3 regions of the Erwinia sp. E_sp_B01_1 genome follow, and region 1 is predicted to be linked to each of the others. Evidence: predicted binding sites of a transcription regulator. Region 1 holds the regulator's gene; each other region holds the start of a gene.
What was found. Region 1 encodes CRP, which controls carbon source genes, mostly activating them, when cyclic AMP is high. Its sites were predicted from a motif close to ATGTGANNNNNNTCACAT; they were not measured.
Positions count from the first base shown of each region.

Region 2: the regulator CRP is predicted to act here: its motif matches at 1,380-1,397, upstream of VRC33_RS13850 (6-phosphofructokinase).
Region 3: the regulator CRP is predicted to act here: its motif matches at 2,031-2,048, upstream of VRC33_RS10105 (arabinose ABC transporter substrate-binding protein).

Region 1 is NZ_CP142208.1:409,588-412,869, reverse strand. Features, by position in the region: gene VRC33_RS01810 (phosphoribulokinase) at 1-867, shown strand, start outside; gene VRC33_RS01805 (OsmC family protein) at 877-1,278, opposite strand; gene crp (cAMP-activated global transcriptional regulator CRP) at 1,587-2,219, shown strand; gene VRC33_RS01795 (YccS/YhfK family putative transporter) at 2,278-3,282, shown strand, end outside.
Region 2 is NZ_CP142208.1:2,924,835-2,928,116, forward strand. Features, by position in the region: gene VRC33_RS13845 (LacI family DNA-binding transcriptional regulator) at 38-1,102, shown strand; gene VRC33_RS13850 (6-phosphofructokinase) at 1,532-2,512, shown strand; gene VRC33_RS13855 (PTS sugar transporter subunit IIB) at 2,523-2,837, shown strand; partial or broken gene VRC33_RS13860 (PTS sugar transporter subunit IIC) at 2,830-3,282, shown strand, end outside.
Region 3 is NZ_CP142208.1:2,093,089-2,096,370, reverse strand. Features, by position in the region: gene araG (L-arabinose ABC transporter ATP-binding protein AraG) at 1-748, opposite strand, end outside; gene VRC33_RS10105 (arabinose ABC transporter substrate-binding protein) at 816-1,799, opposite strand; gene VRC33_RS10100 (ribulokinase) at 2,164-3,282, shown strand, end outside.

The sequences.
Region 1 (3,282 bases):
GCGGGAACCACTACCACCAGCCTGGCTTTCAGAAAAATTTTCCAGCAGCTGAATCTGCATGCTGCAGAAGTCGAAGGTGACAGCTTTCATCGCTACACCCGTCCTGAGATGGACATGGCCATCCGTAAGGCGCGCGATATGGGCCGGCATATCAGCTATTTCGGTCCCGAAGCCAATGACTTCGCGCTACTGGAACACACCTTTGCTGAATATGGCCGTAGCGGCAGCGGCAAATCGCGTAAATACCTTCACACTTATGATGAAGCTGTGCCGTGGAACCAGGTTCCGGGCACCTTTACGCCGTGGCAACCCCTGCCTGAACCTACCGACGTTTTGTTTTATGAAGGCCTGCACGGCGGTGTCGTGACGCCTACCGATAACGTTTCACAGCATGTTGACCTGCTGGTCGGCGTGGTCCCCATCGTTAACCTGGAGTGGATCCAGAAATTAGTGCGCGACACCAGTGAACGGGGGCACTCCCGCGAGGCGGTAATGGATTCGGTAGTGCGCTCTATGGAAGATTACATTAATTTCATCACCCCACAGTTCTCGCGCACACACATCAACTTCCAGCGCGTCCCCACTGTAGATACCTCTAACCCCTTCGCTGCGCGAGCCATTCCCTCGCTGGATGAGAGCTTTGTAGTGATCCACTTCCAGGCGCTGGAGGATATTGATTTCCCCTACCTGTTGTCGATGCTACAGGGGTCTTTTATCTCCCACATCAATACATTAGTGGTGCCGGGTGGAAAAATGGGGCTGGCGATGGAATTGATCATGGGGCCGCTGGTGAAACGGCTGATCCAGGGGAAAAAATTGAGTGATGCCCCGACAGTGCGGGGCAGCAGCAAAACGGTGATGCAGTGACTTATCCTGTTATTCAATCACTTCATAACTGTGGGTGATCTCCACGCCCTTTCCTAACATCAGCGCAACAGAGCAATATTTCTCAGCGGAGAGATCCACAGCACGCGCTACGGCCTTATCAGCCAGCGCTGCACCGCTGACAATAAAGTGCATATTGATATGGGTAAACAGGCGGGGTGCTTCCTCACGGCGCTCTGAAGTTAGCTTAACCTCGCAATCCCTGACGTTATGACGGCCCTTCTGCAGGATGGAAACCACATCTATTGCGCTGCATCCGCCCGCGGCCATCAGCACCATTTCCATCGGGCTTGGTGCCTTATCGCCTGAATTCCCATCCATCAACACCTGATGTCCCGATGAGGATTCTCCCAAAAACGTTAACCCTTCTACCCACTTTACCCGAGCCTGCATAACAAGTTCCTCTAATTCATTCAGTTAACCTCAGATTACGCTTTACCCTGAAAAACGGCAATGCGGCAGTTTTCGCACTATGCTGAAGCGAGACAACAGAAGACACCCATTGAAAGCTGTGCTACAAACAAAGCTGTAATATATTCGTCAGTACTCTACATGCATGACGAAACGGGACGACATAACGAGCCAGGCTTTTGACAGAGGCCCGAATAAATTTCCTGATGGGAAACGCTTGACTATTTCAACGCCTGGCAGGGAACTCTGCCCCTGTATTTAGGCACGATTACAACAGAGGATAACAGCGAATGGTTCTCGGCAAACCGCAAACAGACCCGACACTTGAATGGTTCCTGTCACATTGCCATATTCATAAGTATCCCTCCAAAAGCACGCTGATTCATCAGGGTGAAAAGGCGGAAACGCTCTACTACATCGTCAAAGGCGCAGTAGCGGTACTTATCAAGGATGAAGAAGGCAAAGAGATGATCCTCTCTTACCTCAATCAGGGTGACTTCATTGGCGAGCTTGGCCTGTTCGAAGAGGGTCAGGAACGCAGCGCGTGGGTACGTGCGAAGACAGCCTGTGAAGTGGCTGAGATCTCCTACAAAAAATTCCGTCAGCTGATTCAGGTTAACCCTGACATTCTGATGCGTCTCTCTTCACAGATGGCGCGTCGTCTGCAGGTGACTTCTGAGAAAGTGGGCAATTTAGCTTTCCTCGATGTGACAGGTCGCATCGCGCAAACCCTGCTGAACCTGGCGAAGCAACCCGACGCCATGACGCATCCGGACGGCATGCAGATCAAAATCACCCGCCAGGAAATTGGGCAGATCGTTGGCTGCTCACGTGAAACGGTAGGGCGTATTCTGAAAATGCTGGAAGATCAAAACCTGATCTCGGCACACGGTAAAACGATCGTTGTCTACGGCACTCGCTAATCGGCTCTGATCCACGGCGCAACAGTTACTGTTGCGCCGTTTTATTTGGTACGGAGTGATGTGGCGTCGAATCATTTATCACCCAGAAGTTAATTACGCACTGCGCCAGACGCTGGTGCTCTGTTTACCCGTGGCTACAGGATGGCTGCTGGGCGATTTGCAGAGAGGTTTACTCTTTTCCTTAGTGCCTGCCTGTTGCAATATTGCTGGTCTCGATACGCCTCATAAACGTTTTTTCAAACGCCTGATTGTCGGCGGAAGCCTGTTTGCCTTCAGCAGCTTCCTGATCCAGTACCTTGGCGGCCATGCCGTTCCCCTGCCGGTTATTCTCTTTACGATGGCGATGCTGCTGGGCATTACCGGGGAGCTAAGCCCGCTGCATGGGCGTTTGCTGCCAGGCTCGCTGATTGCTGCAATTTTTACGCTGAGTCTGGCCGGACGTATGCCCGTCTGGGAACCGCCGATGCTCTATATTTTGGGCACAATCTGGTACGGAGTCTTTAACTGGTTCTGGTTCTGGCTGTGGAAAGAGCAGCCGATGCGCGAAACTCTCAGCCTGCTCTACCGGGAGCTGGCGGGCTATTGCGAAGCCAAATATACCCTGCTGACCCGGCTTACCGATCCTGAAAAGGCCCTGCCTCCGCTGCTGATACGACAGCAGAAAGCTGTCGACCTGATCACCACCTGCTATCAGCAAATGCACATGCTGTCAGCTACCCGTTATAACCATCATAAACGGCTAACCCGGGCATTTCAGGTGGCGCTGGATTTGCAGGAACATATCTCAGTCAGTCTGCATCAGCCGGAGGAGGTGCAAAAACTGGTTGAGCAGAGCCATGCTGAAGCGGTCATTCGCTGGAATGCTCAGACTATAGCTGCCAGGCTGCGTGAACTGGCCGACGATATCCTCTATCACAAGCTGCCCAACCGTTTCACCATGGAAAAACAGTTGCAGGCGCTGGAGAAAATTTCGCGTCAGAATCCGGATAATCCGGTTGGGACCTTTTGCTATTACCATTTCAGCCGTATCGGACGGGTGTTGCGCACGCAGCGCCCTCTCTAT
Region 2 (3,282 bases), 2.3 Mb from region 1:
AATGTTAGCGTTAAACAAAAATAATTCAGGATCGGATATGAAACAGCGACTGGCAACGTTAGGGGATGTGGCGAAAGAAGCGAACGTCTCGCAGCAAACCGTTTCGAGGGTGCTCAATACGCCGGACAGGGTTTCCCCGCGCACAAGAACCAAAGTGATGAAAGCGATGAACGGGCTGAATTACGTGCCCAACCGTTCAGCGCAGTTGCTGGCCGGTAAAATGCTGCCTGCGCTGGGCCTGATCACCGCTTCGCTCCAGTTTCATGCGCCTTCGCAGATTGCCTCTGCGGTGAAAAGCCATGCCGCAGCGGTAGGGTTTCAGGTCACTATCGCCATGCTGCAGGCGTCAGATAAAGACACCCTGCAGGCGGCACTCAACGAGTTTCGTGCGCAACGCGTGGGCAGCGTGATCGTGAGTATGCCAGTGGAGGCAGAGGTTGCGGAGCAACTGGTGGCGGATAATGCGGATATTCACTGCCTGTTTCTTGATGTACCACCAGAAAGCCGCGTCTCTCATCTGGGCTTTGATCATCGCGATGGCACCCGGTTAAGCGTTTCGCACTTATTTGCGCTGGGCCACCGTCATTTTGCTTTGCTCGCCGGGCCTGAGAACGCTATTTCAGCACGGCTGAGATTACAGAGCTGGCGTGAGGCCCTGCTGCATTTCAACATCACCCATGTCCCTGTTGCACATGGTGACTGGAGTGCGCATCAGGGTTGGGAAAAAACCCTTGAGCTGTTCCGTGCCAATCCTGAAATCAGTGCGGTGCTGGTAGCCAACGATCAAATGGCGTTAGGCGTACTGAGCGCTCTGAATCAGCTCAACAGAAAGGTACCGGAGACAGTCTCGGTGATTGGTTATGACGACACGCCAGACAGCCAGTATTTTCAGCCCGCGCTGACCACCGTGGCCCAGGATTTTGATCTGTTGGGCAGGCAGGCGGTATCAGCCCTGATTGAGATGACGGAACGACCTGAAAAACCGCTGCTGGAACTCTTACCCACGCAATTGAAAATTCGCCAGTCCACGGCAAAGTTCAGTGAAACCCCCGGGCGGGAACTGCTGATAACGCAATTAAAAACGCTGGTACAGCAGTTATAAAACGCTTCCGAGCGGGCGGACTACCCAATTAGCTGGCACAGGAAAACCTGGAGTTAATTATTCTCTGGCCCTGCCGGTAAAATAACCGTTTATAAAATTACCCCTTTATTTTTTGCGGGAACCCGTGGCGTACCGATAAAAATGCGCGGGGAATCACAAAATAGAGCTAAAGAAGTCAGGTGCTGAACAGGAGACAATTGCAGAATGCATTCTGGGTGAAAATTAAATATAACCCCATGAATTTAATAATAATCCCTGTAAATTCCTTGATCATCTAATGTGATTCACTTCACATAAATAACCCTGCCGCCCCCCTTGTCAACGATCCTGCTCATTAAATTCGTCATAAAAGTGTGACATCCGTTGCAACTCAAAAATCCCATCGCCGGAAGAATGGTAGTCAGACGCACAGCTTAAAGGGTTGTCACAATGAGAATTGGAATAGCAATTAGCGGTGGTGATGTTACCGGCATTAATAATTTCATTTATCAGGTTTCGCGTTTAACGCAATCCACCATGATTCTGTTTAACGGGGGCATTCCGGGTTTAATGGAAAATAATCATCAGGAGATAGCACAGCGCGACCTGGTGGATTATGCCGTTGCCTCTATTCCGATCATGCAATCCGGAAGGACAACGAGAAAATTAATCCGCCCGGAATATGAAGTTATTGTCAAAAATCTAAAAGCGCTGCGCATTGATGTCTTGATCATGGCGGGCGGCGACGGTTCACTGCAATTTTTACATACGCTCAGCGAATTTGGCGTGAATTGTTTTGGCGTCGGCATGACGATAGATAACGATGTTTACGGCAGTGATTATACCATCGGGTTTTCTACCGCCTGCGAACAAGTTCTGAAAGAAGTGGCGAAAATAAGAAATACCGGACGCGCATTAACGGGCCGGGTTTTTATGGTGGAATTACTCGGTGGGTATTGTGGTGAGCTGACGCTGCAATCGGCGATTAAATCCAATGCTGATTTCGCCCTGATACCGGAGTGCCAGATAGCCCCGCAGGAGCTGGCGGCGCGTATCACACAGCGTCTGGCTGAACAGAACAGCGTGGTGATCCTGTGTTCAGAAGGTTACACCCGTGAATATTCACCGGGCTTCCAGGGCGCAATTGACACCCTGATTAAACAAATTGAACCTTTAATCGGCGTGCGTATTCGTAAAACGATTATGGGTTATGGCCTGCGTAATGGTGAACCCACCTGTGAAGAAATTTATCAGGGCACCATTATGGCCAGTGAAGTTGCACGTTGTATTCAATCGGGCATGCGTAATAAAGCCATTATTATTAATGGCAGCAATAAACCGATCCCGATTGATTTAATAAGCATGAAAAAACGCCTGGTTGATACCGAAGGGCACCATTACAAACTCGCTAAACAATTGCATATTCTGTGAGGAAATAACCATGCTGAAAATATTATGTGTCTGTGGATGTGGTCTGGGTTCAAGCTTCGCAATTGAAATGACGGCTAAATCAGTATTAAAGAAGCTGGAAATCGAAGCAGATATCGATCACACCACAATTTCTGAAGCCAACGCCTTTAAGTCAGACATGATTTTAACGCAAAAATCCTTTGCGGATGTATTAAATGCGGATGCCAGCCCGGAACAGATTAAAAGGGTGATTATTCTCAACAGGCTGACCGATAAGGCCGAAATTGAAGAGAAAATCGTGGCGTTTATGAAAGAACGAAACATGAAGGTTGCTCATCATGAATAGTGTTTTCAACTTCCTGGTAAAAGACTTATTAGGACAGGCCTCTATCCTGATCGCCTTTATTGCCCTGATTGGTCTGCTGCTGCAAAAAAATCCACAGGAAAGGTGGTGGAAGGCACCTTTAAGACCCTGCTGGGCTTCTTGATTATGATGGCCGGCATCAACATCATCGTTGGCGCCCTCACCTTCCTTAACACCATTTTTACCCACGGCTTTGGCATGAAAGGATACATCACCGATGTGGCCGCCATTGCCGGGTTAGCGAACCGCGAGCTGGGTTCAGAAGTGGCGTTGACCCTGTTGGTGATCTTTATCGTCAACATCATCATCGCGCGTCTGACACCGTTTAAATACATCTTCCTCACCGGTCAGGCGCTGTTATGGATGGCGACCATTGGTGCGGTGATTGGCTACAAAGCGGGGCTGACAGGCTTACCTCTGATCCTTA
Region 3 (3,282 bases), 1.7 Mb from region 1:
CATAAATATCGCCGATTTCACGGCCCACCATCGCCTGAACCAGCTCATCGTGCGAGGTGTTGGCAACGTCATCAAAGGTACGAACAAAGCGACCATCTTTAAATACGGTGATGGCATCGCTCAGCGCGAAAATTTCTTCCATTCGGTGTGAAACATAAAGCACTACCCGCCCCTGTTCACGCAGCTGGCGGATCACCCGGAACAGGTGTTCAATCTCACGCGCGGAAAGCGAACTGGTTGGCTCATCGAAAGCGATGACCTTGGCATTCCGCGCCAGCGCTTTGGCGATCTCGACCATCTGCCACTGCCCCAGAGAGAGCGATTTTAATGGCGTATCCGGATCGATATTCATGCCCAGATTTTTCAGTTGCTCCCCGGCTTCATAGCGCAGCAGTTTACGGTTAACGAATCCGGCACGCTGAGGTAGCTGGCCGAGATAGATGTTCTCCGCTACTGACATTTCCGGCACCAGATGAAGTTCCTGGTAAATAATGGCGACACCCGCATCCAGCGCATCGGTGGTATGGATAAAGCTGACGGGCTCTCCCCTGAGGCGGATTTCGCCACTGGAGGGCTGGTAACTGCCGCTGAGGATCTTCAACAGTGTGGATTTACCGGCGCCGTTCTCGCCCATCAGCGCATGGATCTGGCCTGCGCCACATTCGAAGCTGATATCCTGCAACGCTTTCACGCCGGGGAAGGTTTTGCTGATGCCATGAAAGCTCAGGTAAGCGGGTTGCGTGCTCATATTCTCTCCTGCCAGGTTGCCGTACATCGCAGGGGGGCGGCACTGAGCACCGTCCCCCACGGGCTGGTTACATCAGGCCTTTTTTCGCCAGTTCTGTTTTGAAGTTGTCGCGGGTAATCAGTACCACGTCGGTAACTTCAGTGAACTTCGCCGGTTCGGCATCTTTAGTCACCCAGTTGTAAAGCATCTGGATGCTCTTATAGCCATGCACGTCCGGGCTTGGCAGCAGGGAACCGTAGAAGCCGGTTGCCTGGCCTTTCGACAGTTCATTCACCGCATCCACACCGTTGATGCCGATGCCAATCACGTCAGGCGCTTTAAAGCCCTGACCTTCGGTAGCGCGAACGCCGCCCAGCACGGTGTTGTCGTTCATGCCCAGGATCAGCCAGTGCTTCACGCCGGGATGCTGTACCAGCAGGGAGTTACCGGCATCAAACGCGCCAGGAATATCGTTGGATTTGGTAGGCACTTTATAGATTTGCGCCGCAGGGAATCCAGCCGCTTTCAGCGCGTCCATTGAACCAGAAGTGCGGCGACGGGCGGTATCAAGTTCGTCAGCCGTGATAGCCATCACGCCGGTGTCTTTCGCTTCCCAGCCGCGCTTTTTCATCTCTTTAAACAGTTCCTGCCCCTGACGTTCGCCAATTTTGGTAGCGGCCATCATCACCAGCGGCACGGTATCCATCGGTTTGCCTTTGGCAGTGACAAACTGATCGTCAACGGCAATCACTTTCAGATCGTAGCTGCGGGCCTTGGCCACGATGGCTGAACCCAGTTTGGGATCCGGGGTACAGATAACGAAACCTTTGGCCCCGCTTGCCGCCAGGCTGTCGATGGCGTTAAGGGTTTTTTCACCATCCGGCACGGCGATTTTGATGACTTCAAAGCCCATCTCTTTGCCAGCTTTGTCGGCGAACTTCCACTCTGTCTGGAACCAGGGTTCTTCCGGTTGTTTAACCAGAAAACCCAGCTTCATGGTTTCGGCCATAGCTGATTGTGACATAACGGCTGCAAGGCCAATGGCGGCCAACGCGTAGGGTATTTTGTGCATGAGGCTCTCCGGCTCAGTACCCGCTTTCAGGCGGTGTGATGTAAACGGTATCAGTCAGTGTGATGCCTGGTTAAGGGCTTAAATCGGCAAGTATTTCGGGAAAGGCGGTGAGGCCTGAACCGATGAACGCTAGTTTTAACGGGAACTTAGCCCGGAAAGGGAGAGCCATATCACACCCTGTGATTACAGTGATTCTGTCCATAGATTCAGCCAGATTAACCTTCATGTAACATTTGAGCTCTGTCACATAACACTCATCCATGACAGAAAAGTGCATATTTGCAGCGTCCTTTACCTAACTCCCGGACGCCAGCCTTCATAGGCTATTCAGACAGGTTCTTACATACCGTCTGGAGAGAAGAGAATGCAGTTGGGTGCCATTACAATAGGTCTGGATTTTGGCAGCGATTCGGTTCGCGCACTGGCAGTAGACTGCGCCAGCGGAACGGAATTGCATTCACAGGTTGTGGCTTACTCCCGGTGGCAAGCCGGGCTTTACTGCCAGAGCCGCATCAACCAGTTTCGTCATCATCCACAGGACTATATCGACGCCTTTGAACAGGCCATTCGTGACGTTGTCACAAAACTTTCCCCTGAACAGCGCCTGAACGTGGTGGGAATTGGTGTGGATTCTACCGGCTCAACCCCTGCCCCAATCGATCGCGACGGTAACGTCCTGGCGCTGCGGCCAGAGTTTGCCGAAAACCCCAATGCGATGTTTGTATTGTGGAAGGATCACACCGCCATAAAGGAAGCCGAAGAGATCACCACGCTGTGCCACAGTGGCCAGTTTGAAGATTACTCACGCTTTATTGGCGGCATTTACTCTTCTGAATGGTTCTGGGCGAAAATTCTGCACGTCAGCCGGGAAGATCGGGCGGTGCGTGAAGCCGCTGTTTCCTGGATTGAGCTTTGCGATTGGGTGCCTGCGCTGTTGAGCGGCACAACCGCGCCGGAAGCTATCCGTCGTGGTCGCTGCGCCGCCGGGCATAAATCTTTGTGGCATCCGGAATGGCAGGGTTTACCTACCAGCGAATTCCTCAATGCGCTGGATCCCCTGCTGACTCAGCATCTGGACACGCCGCTGTTCAGCGAAACCTGGACCGCCGATTTGCCGGTTGGCACGATCACCGCTGAATGGGCCGGTCGTCTGGGCCTGCCTGAAACGGTGATCCTCTCTGGCGGAGCGTTCGACTGCCATATGGGCGCGGTGGGTGCCGGAGCAAAACCCTATACCCTGGTCAAAGTGATTGGCACTTCAACCTGCGACATCCTGATTGCCGATCGGGATCGGGTTGGCGATCGCGCTATCAAAGGGATTTGCGGCCAGGTCAACGGCAGCGTGATGCCGGGGATGGCTGGACTTGAAGCTGGCCAGTCCGCTTTTGGTGATATGTATGCCTGGTTCAGCCGTTTGCTGAGCTGGCCGCTTGAACAGGCGGCGAAGCGCTACCCGGATCGGCAGCCTGAATTAGCCGCCATC